One region of the Xenorhabdus santafensis genome, then DNA from elsewhere that is predicted to be linked to it. Evidence: predicted binding sites of a transcription regulator. Region 1 holds the regulator's gene; each other region holds the start of a gene.
What was found. The regulator CRP, encoded in region 1, controls carbon source genes, mostly activating them, when cyclic AMP is high. The targets are predictions, from matches to a motif close to ATGTGANNNNNNTCACAT.
Positions count from the first base shown of each region.

Region 2: udp (uridine phosphorylase) is a predicted target of CRP. The motif match lies at 2,013-2,030, and genes of this name have one in related genera.
Region 3: focA (formate transporter FocA) is a predicted target of CRP. The motif match lies at 1,293-1,310, and genes of this name have one in related genera.

Region 1 covers NZ_VCDN01000011.1:245,012-248,305, forward strand. The annotation lists gene FE392_RS02730 (aminodeoxychorismate synthase component II) at 1-90, shown strand, start outside; gene FE392_RS02735 (aspartate aminotransferase family protein) at 213-1,436, shown strand; gene crp (cAMP-activated global transcriptional regulator CRP) at 1,534-2,166, opposite strand; gene FE392_RS02745 (phosphoribulokinase) at 2,671-3,294, opposite strand, start outside.
Region 2 covers NZ_VCDN01000059.1:20,702-23,995, reverse strand. The annotation lists gene FE392_RS14585 (GntP family permease) at 451-1,827, shown strand; gene udp (uridine phosphorylase) at 2,097-2,852, shown strand; gene FE392_RS14575 (tyrosine-protein phosphatase) at 3,211-3,294, shown strand, end outside.
Region 3 covers NZ_VCDN01000033.1:9,507-12,800, reverse strand. The annotation lists gene pflB (formate C-acetyltransferase) at 1-312, opposite strand, end outside; gene focA (formate transporter FocA) at 367-1,224, opposite strand; gene ycaO (30S ribosomal protein S12 methylthiotransferase accessory factor YcaO) at 1,534-3,294, opposite strand, start outside.

The DNA.
Region 1 (3,294 bases):
ACTTTGCCGCTGGAAGGAGTGCAGTTTCACCCTGAAAGCATTCTTAGTGAGCAAGGTCATGAGTTATTGAATAATTTCCTTAAATATTAGCCATATATCATTATTACCCCTCACAAAGTTGTTTTTTTATTTGCCACCATCTGATTTTTTATTCATATTTTATGATTATTATTTCATTTTGATATGGCAAATATAAAAACAAGGTGAGGGAAATGGCAGAGCATGCAGGAAAAAATTTAACTACCTTCAATCAGGTGATGTTGCCAGTTTATGCACCGGCAGATTTTATTCCTGTTCGCGGGAAAGGCAGCCGGATATGGGATCAACAAGGTCACGAATATATTGATTTTGCCGGTGGCATTGCTGTTTTGGCCTTGGGACATTGCCATCCGGCCTTGGTCAATGCCCTGAAATTGCAAGGCGAAAAATTGTGGCATGTCAGCAATATTTTCACCAATGAATCGGCTTTAATTCTGGCGCAAAAGCTGATTGATGCAACGTTTGCACAAAAGGTCTTTTTCGCCAATTCAGGCGCTGAGGCAAATGAAGCCGCATTTAAACTGGCTCGCCGTTATGCCATTACTCGCCATCACCCGGATAAAACCAAAATCATCGCTTTTCATCAGGCGTTTCATGGGCGCACATTTTTTACCGTTTCAGTGGGTGGACAACCGAAATACGCCGATGGGTTCGGCCCCAAGCCCGCTGATATTATCCATGTTCCTTTCAATGAGTTGGACGCAGTCAGAGCCGTGATCAGTGACGATACCTGTGCTGTTGTTTTAGAACCCATTCAAGGGGAAGGTGGTGTGACTCCTGCGACGGCAGAATTTCTGCGTGGCGTGCGTGAACTGTGCGATAAGCACCAAGCCTTGTTGGTTTTTGATGAAGTTCAGAGCGGCATGGGGCGTACTGGCAAGCTGTATGCGTACCAGCATTATGGTGTCATTCCGGATATTCTGACAACAGCAAAAGCCTTGGGAGGCGGTTTTCCAATCAGTGCCATGTTAACCACGGATGCTATTGCGGCGGCAATGGAAATAGGCTCCCAGGGAACAACCTATGGTGGAAATCCACTAGCTTGCTCTGTGGGAAGCGCCGCAATTGATATTATCAATACACCGGAAGTGTTGGCAGGAGTGGAAAAACGGCATGATTTGATTATCCATGCGCTGGAAAAACTGAACCAAAAATATGGCATTTTCCACGAATTTCGCGGAAAAGGGCTGCTGATTGGAGCTGTATTGCAAGCTGAGTATCAGGGGAAATCCAAAGAGATATTGCAGTACGCGGCGGAACAAGGTTTGATGCTATTGAGTGCTGGAGAGAGTATCTTACGTTTTACCCCTTCATTAATCATTCCTGAGGATGACATTGCGGAAGGCATGGCACGGTTGGATCGCGCGATTGCACGTTGGTTGAAATGGGGTGAATAAGTCAGCGAACAGGAAAGCAAGCAGGAAGAAGAAAACAGAATAAAGCAGCCAGTGTGGGATCGGTGGATGACACTGGCTGAATTTAGACGTTCAGGAACTAACGGGTTCCATAAACAACAATAGTTTTACCATGTGCAGAGATCAGGTTTTGATCTTCCAGCATTTTCAGAATGCGGCCAACCGTTTCACGGGAGCAACCTACAATCTGCCCGATTTCCTGACGTGTAATTTTGATTTGCATACCATCAGGGTGGGTCATTGCATCGGGCTGTTTGGCCAGATTGAGTAAAGTCTGGGCGATACGGCCTGTAACGTCCAGAAAGGCTAAGTTCCCCACTTTTTCAGAAGTCGTTTGCAGGCGACTTGCCATCTGAGCAGATAAACGCATCAGAATGTCAGGGTTAACCTGAATTAACTGGCGAAATTTCTTGTAGGAAATTTCAGCCACTTCACAGGCACTTTTAGCTCGTACCCATGCCGTACGCTCTTGCCCTTCCTCAAACAATCCAAGTTCACCAATGAAATCTCCCTGATTTAAATAAGAGAGAATCATCTCCTTGCCTTCTTCATCTTTTATTAGAACAGCAACCGAACCTTTAACAATGTAGTAAAGCGTCTCTGCTTTCTCACCTTGATGAATAAGCGTGCTCTTGGATGGATATTTGTGAATATGGCAGTGTGACAAAAACCATTCAAGAGTAGGGTCTGTTTGTGGCTTGCCGAGAACCATTCGCTTTATCCTCTGTTGTTATTTCCGCCTTTGTGAAGTGAGAAACTGACTGTTTCCCTCTAGGCTGGCTTTATAAAGTCAATAGATTAACATATTAACTTGCTGAAAAACTGACAAGGGGAAATTTTATATGGCTGATAAGAATTTCAATATGCTGGTGTATTGAAGTTCGGCCATACTTCTTGCCAGTCTCGCTTGTAACCTAGTTTGTAACACAGGAAAACGTTTCTGTCTTCTCCTGTATCGCTTCAGCATATTAAACTGGTCGCTAGATTACCAGAAATTAGCCTGATGAAGCGGTTTTATTGATTTTGTATTTATAAAAAAAGAAAAAATAAGGTTAGGCGCTGTGCCTGAAATGTGAAGTTTCATCCTGTTTTGGCTTATTTAGGGAGAAGTTTTTTATCGTTAATTTATGGCGACATGAATTGGTTAATTATTTAAATAAAACAGGCAGCATTATTTTTTGTTACCTGTTTCATTAAAAATAAAATGAACTCTAGATTATGAGATCTTTTTGCCTTCCAGTAATTGTTTCACCAGCGGGGCCATAATTAATTCCATGGCCAAGCCCATTTTGCCGCCAGGGACGACGATAGTATCGATGCTGGAAATAAATGACCCCTGAAGCATAGCGAGCAAATAGGGGAAATCTATTTGGGTTAGGCCCCGGAAGCGGATCACGATAAAACTTTCGTCCAGCGAAGGGATCGCATTGGCTGAGAAGGGGTTAGAAGTATCAACCGTAGGGACGCGTTGGAAGTTAATGTGGGTACGCGAAAACTGCGGGGTGATGTAGCGGATATAGTCATCCATCGAACGGACAACGGAATCCATGACGGCTTCTCTGGAATGCCCGCGTTCACTGGTATCACGGATCAATTTTTGTATCCATTCCAGGTTGACAATGGGAACGACCCCAACCAGCAGGTCAACATGGCTGGCAACATTGTGCTGGGGAGTAACGACACCGCCATGCAGCCCTTCATAAAAGAGAATATCGGTGTTTGAGGGTAAAGGTTCCCACGGCGTGAATGTGCCGGGCAATTGATTATAGGGTACGGCCTCATCATAAGTATGCAGGTATTTCCGGCTGCGGCCGCTTCCTGTTTCACCATAGCCAGAGAA
Region 2 (3,294 bases), on a different contig from region 1:
AAATAATTAAGTTTATTTATTCCCATGATATATAAATCCCGAATGTGATATTCATCGTTTTTTTGTGAAGTTATCTATGTGAAGATCAAAAAGGTAACAAATAGTCAGATCTTTCCTAAACATATTCATTCTCTTGAACTTATTATTCCCTTCTCTCATTCATCTGATTACGATTTTATCGTTTTGCACGATTGCAAATCTGAATGACGTTGTATGTGGGTGATAATTGCGATTATTAGAGCAATAATTCTTTTTTAAACAATACATTGAACGCTCAGTTTAAAAATAAAGAGTAAATTCTTATTTGCAAAAATAGTTTCAAGAAGTTATGAAAGGAAACTTCGGCGAAAATTGTCATCATTAATGGTTTGCTTTTTAACCATCAGTTAATCATTCAACGATGCTGTTCGTGCATTTATCGCTTAATACAGATTGAAATAGGGTTTTATGATGGAGTCTTACATTCCAATAATTGGATTGGGCGTGGCGGTATTTACGCTGATTTTTCTGGTCTTACGTACTCGTGTTCATGTACTGGTTGCCATGCTAATTGCTGCGATAATTGCTGGAACCTCTGGAGGATTAACACTGAGCAACACCGTTGAGGTTATCTCCAAGGGGTTTGGTTCGACATTGGGCAGTATTGGCATCGTGATTGGACTGGGGAGCATGATGGGGCGAATACTGGAGGTTTCCGGTGCAACTGAAAAAATCGCCTATAGCTTGATAAAGTGGTTGGGTAAAAGGCGTGAAGAATGGGCTTTGGCGATTACCGGTTATATTGTCAGTATTCCCATATTTGTGAATTCCGCTTTTGTGATCCTCTATCCTTTGGTAAAGGCATTGGCAAAGAAAGGCAAGCGTAGTGTATTGACGCTGGGAGTATCGCTGGCAGGAGGATTGGTAGTGACTCACCATATTGTTCCTCCAACTCCGGGGCCGCTGGGCGTTGCCGGAATATTCGGAGTCAATATAGGTTCAATGATGCTGGTGGGAATGGTATTGGCTATTCCATGTGTTATCGGTATGACCCTTTATGCAAAATGGTTGGAAGCTAAATATCCTGAATATCAACTCATTGATGCGGAAGAAAACTTACAGCAAATTCATCAGCGTTATATGGAAGAAAAAGCCAACAAGCCATTGCCGAACCTGTTTATTTCTTTTCTGCCGATTGTTGTGCCGATTGCGCTTATCTTCACCAATGTTATCAATGGAATGTTGCTGAAAACCGAAGAGTTTGCAGGACAGGAAAATAATTTCTATTTTCAGAGCTTTAATTTCCTTGGTTCACCAATTATTGCTTTAGCAATCAGCGTATTGCTGGCGGTGTATACCTTAATGCCGAAAGTAAGCAAGCAGGAAGTGACTGAACATTTGGAAGAGGGGTTAAAAACCGTCGGTATTATCCTGCTGGTGTCAGGAGCCGGAGGAGCGTTGGGGGCAGTGTTAAACGAAAGTGGGACAGGAATGATTCTGGCCCAGTATATTGCGGGCCTACCGATAACATCGGTGTTAATCCCTTTTATCATCGCGACATTAATACGGATTATCCAAGGATCCGGTACAGTGGCGATGATTACCGCAGCTTCTATTTCCGCGCCCATTATTAAACAAATACCGGATATTAATATGCTGTTAGCGGCTCAGGCTGCGGTGATGGGAACTTTGTTTTTCAGCTACTTCAATGATTGTTTTTTCTGGGTAGTTAACCGAATGATGGGAATTAAAAATGTAAAGCAACAGATTATCGTTTGGTCAATTCCGACGACAATTGCGTGGGGCATAGGGCTTTGTGGCATATTGCTGCTCAACTTTATTATGTAAGTTACCCTTAACCGCATAAATGATGAAAAAGCGCTCTGGAAAGGGGCGCTTTTTCGATTTTGGTCTTTGTGACAGCTATTGGCATATTTTTTTTGTTTTAATTTTATACTTATCGCATTGCCCTTACATATATTTGTGATTTGAATCACAATTATATGTAAGTGTTTCTTTATTGGATTGATTAAGAGTGATTTTGATCACTTAAAAGTGTCAGAGTATTCACTAAATTTAAGTATATATTTTGAATCATGTCCGTTGAGGAGTCCGATATGTCTGATGTATTTCATTTAGGTATCACAAAAAGTGACCTGCAAGGAGCAACTTTAGCGATTGTGCCTGGTGATCCTAACCGTGTTGCAAAAATTGCGCGATTGATGGATAACCCTGTGCATCTGGCTTCCCACCGTGAATTTACAACATGGCGTGCCGAGATTGACGGGAAAGCGGTCATCGTTTGTTCCACAGGTATTGGTGGCCCCTCAACGTCGATTGCCGTAGAAGAACTGGCACAACTGGGAATTCGTACTTTCCTGCGAATTGGTACAACGGGAGCAATCCAACCACACATTAATGTGGGAGATGTACTGGTTACCACTGCTGCAGTTCGCTTGGATGGTGCCAGTCTGCACTTTGCCCCAATGGAATTCCCGGCAGTTGCTGATTTTGAATGTACAAACGCGCTATACGAAGCGGCGAAAGCATCCGGTTCAACCACGCATGTGGGCGTGACGGCGTCTTCTGATACTTTCTACCCAGGGCAAGAACGTTACGATACTTATTCCGGGCGTGTTGTCCGTCGTTTCCAGGGTTCTATGAAAGAGTGGCAGGAAATGGGCGTGTTGAACTTCGAAATGGAATCAGCGACATTGCTGACTATGTGTTCAAGCCAAGGACTGCGCAGTGGTATGGTGGCCGGCGTTATCGTGAACCGTACCCAACAAGAAATTCCGGATGCTGAATTGCTGAAAAAAACTGAAAGTAATGTATTGGGCATTGTTGTTGAGGCTGCCCGCCGCCTGCTGTAATGCTTTTTATACACAATGGATTTCAAGCTGCATCGCAGGCAACAAAGAGGCAGTTTGAAAGATTATATACAAGGGTCAGAAATATCTGGCCCTGCTGTTGGTTTATGATATCTCCTCTTCCTTTCATTCTAAAATCTGATAATGTCATAACGTTATGTGCTAATACTTATTTGTAATAACAACTTTTTATATAATAGTAAGTCGCAATGGCAACGAATTAGCACACACAACTATCAACTGAGTTTGATAATATCTATTTGTTTTCATTAACTAATATACTGATAAATCAAATTTTATTGCCAATAAAATCAGCAAGTTGAAAGGCAAACGTATATTTTAATCGCAACAAGAGTGACTAATGACCACAACACTTCTATCTCATCCTTCACTACTTCCTTTGAATGGAGGTATTAATTTCCGTGACTTAGGCAATAAGAAATTA
Region 3 (3,294 bases), on a different contig from region 1:
TGCTTCGGTTTGCAAACCAACAATTTGCTCCAGACTTTTTTCAATATAACCAGCATCATGAGAGGTAATTGTAGACGCAACGTTGGTATCAAAATCTACCGGTGCATGAGTACGGTTTTCAATTTTGATACCTTCCATGACTTTTTCCCACAAAATATCTGTCTCTTTTGTGGCGCCTGCAAGGAATGATTCGTCTCCTTCATACGGGGTATAGTTTTGTTGGATGAAGTTGCGAACGTTGACTTCATTTTTCCAGCTACCCTCGTTAAAGCCTTGCCATGCTACAGAAAATTTTTCATTTAACTCGGACATGATACTTCTACCTTTTAACAGTGGAACTTTTAAGAAACTTGGCGTGGAGGCGGATTAACTCTTTTTGCCGCCACGTAAATAAATGAACCAATAAGTCAACCCAACCAATATCGCACCACCGATAATGTTGCCTATCGTTACGGGGATTAAATTATCAGTAATAAAATTTGAAACGGTGAGTTGGGAAAACTGTTCGGGGCTTGCTCCTGTTTTTTCCCAAAATGTATCTGGGGCAAAGTTTTTGATGACGATCCCGAACGGAATTAAAAACATATTGGCGATACTGTGTTCAAAACCACTTGCCACAAACATGCCGATAGGCAGTATCAGCACGAATAATTTATCGATCAGGCTGCGCCCGGCGTAGCTCATCCAAACAGCCAGACATACCATCAGATTGGCTAAAATACCTAAGCAGACGGCTTCAATAAAGGAGTGGTGCATTTTATGGTCTGCTGTTTGCAATACATTCAGCCCCCAAGCACCATTGGCAACGGTGTATTGGCCTGAGAACCAGAGCAAGGCGACAAAAAACAGTGCCCCAATCAAGTTACCGACATAAACGTTGAGCCAGTTCTTGAACATTTGCGACCAGGTTATGCGGCCTGTCGCTTTTGAGATGATTGTTAGGACAGTGGATGTAAAGAGATCGACACCGCATATCACCACCAGCATTAAACCAAGGGAAAAACAGATCCCACCGGTTAATTTTGCCAATCCATAAGGAACAGAGGATGTTCCTGTCGTTGCTGTAAGATAAAAAACAAAAGCAATGGAAATAAACACACCTGCCATGATTGCTGATAAATAAGTCACTGTGAGGTGTTTATTGACTTTATATACACCACTGTCATCAGCGATTTGTGCCATTACAGCAGGTGAAAATAAATTAAAAGGGTTGTCAGTTTTCATCCTAACACTCTCTTTATCCTTAGTTAATTATAGCACGCAATGATAGTAACAAATGGGCACAGACCTAAATTTGATATGGATCATATTAGGCCGAAAGTCTGGTGATTGTTCGGGGGCTAAATACGATTATTTTATTTTAACATGGTGATTTATAAAGGAAAAATATTTTTTAAAATTTATAAAAATATTTTATATAAGGAGTTTTGGTTGTGAGGGAATAAAAAGTAAAATAACAGGTTAAATTGTTATTTATTTGTCATTTTAAAATAAATTGTATTTAACCTGAATTTTACTTTTAATGTATTTGGCTTATTTAGTTATCCAAAATTCACGCTTGGCTTTTTGCAACTTTTCATAAGCATTCAATAAACTCTGATGTGCTGGCAGCGCTTTTAATTCTGAATCGATAGACCAAAGACCGTGGAAACAATTTTCCCCGGCAATTGCAGCAGAGGCCGCATCTACTGTGTCTTGACCGTACATTCTTACAAATGCTTGATAATACTGCTCTGGCTCGCGATCTTCTTCTTGGGTCAACAGTAACAGTGTTTGCAGGCAACGATAATAATTAGTGCGCTCTGCGGTGAAGACTGAATTATTGAAGTCTTGTGTCCATTCAACCCAAATCAGAGCTTGCTCCAAATCATTACCCGCCAGCGCCAGCATGGATTTTAATTCACCGATGCGCAGGTTACTCCAGCCGTTATCTTTGCCAGCCGCAATGCCTAACAATTCACGGACACGGGTGAAGTCATCCAATCCTTCATCATCCAACTGTTCAAGGAGTGCAAGGTACTCTTCCGGCTGCCATTGGCTGTCCGGCAGTGCCAGGATAGTGTCACGCAGATGAGTGCCCATAGTGTTATTGGCGATGTGCAGATCTTCGACTGGATAGATATCTGACATACCCGGAACCAGAATACGGCAAGCGTAAACACCGAGGTGTTCATAATCAGCAATATAAACTTCAGCATCCAACACATTGAAGATATTCATCAAAGTCGTAAATTCTTCTTCGGTTGTTCCGCTGAAATTCCAATCTGCAAATTCATAATCGGCATCTTGTTTGAACAGATCCCAACTGATGGCACCGCTTGAATCAATGAAGTGAGTTTCCAGATTGGTATGCTCAGAAACTTCTTCATCATCAAAGCTTGGTGGCGTAAAGACATCCAGATCTTTCAGACTACGGCCTTGCAGTAATTCGGTGACAGTACGTTCCAATGCTACGCCAAAATCAGGATGGGCACCAAAGGAGGCAAAACAGGTTCCATTGCTCGGATTGAACAAGACTACACAGATTACCGGGAATTGGCCGCCGAGTGAGGCATCGTAGCAATAAAGCGGGAAGCCCTCTTCTTGCAATTTATTCACTGATGCAACTACACCAGGGTAACGGTTCATAACCTCTTGTGGGATTTCAGGCAGGCTAATGCGTTCAGCAATAATACGGTTTTTCACATAACGTTCGAATACTTCGGATAAGCCTTGAACCCGGGCTTCATTGGAAGTATTGCCCGCTGACATGCCGTTTGAAACATATAGGTTTCCGATAATATTCATCGGAATATAAATAGCTTGGTTGTCTGATTGACGAGTAAAAGGCAGGGCGCAAATACCTCGTTCTTCATTACCTGATTGCAGATCAACCAGTTGGCTGGCGCACAACGCATGATCTGGGTCATAAAAACGATGCAGGCGTTCGTCTAAAATGCCTTCCGGCAGAGAATCATCTTCTGGCAGAGGGAACCATTTCTCATTTGGGTAATGAACAAAATCGCCATTGGCAATGGCATTGCCAAGATAAAAATCAGCAAAAAAATAGTTTGTCGACAAGCGCTCGAAATATTCTCCCAGTGCAGAAGCCAAGGCAGCTTTCTTGCTTGCACCTTTACCATTGGTAAAGCACAGAGGGCAATCGCGATCACGGATATGTACTGACCAAACATTAGGAACCGGATTCAGCCATGAAGCTTCTTCAATGTTAAAACCAAGAGATTGCAGCTTATGCTGGAAACGGTTAATGGAATCTTCCAATGCGGCATCTTTGCCTGGGATATAGGTTTGCGT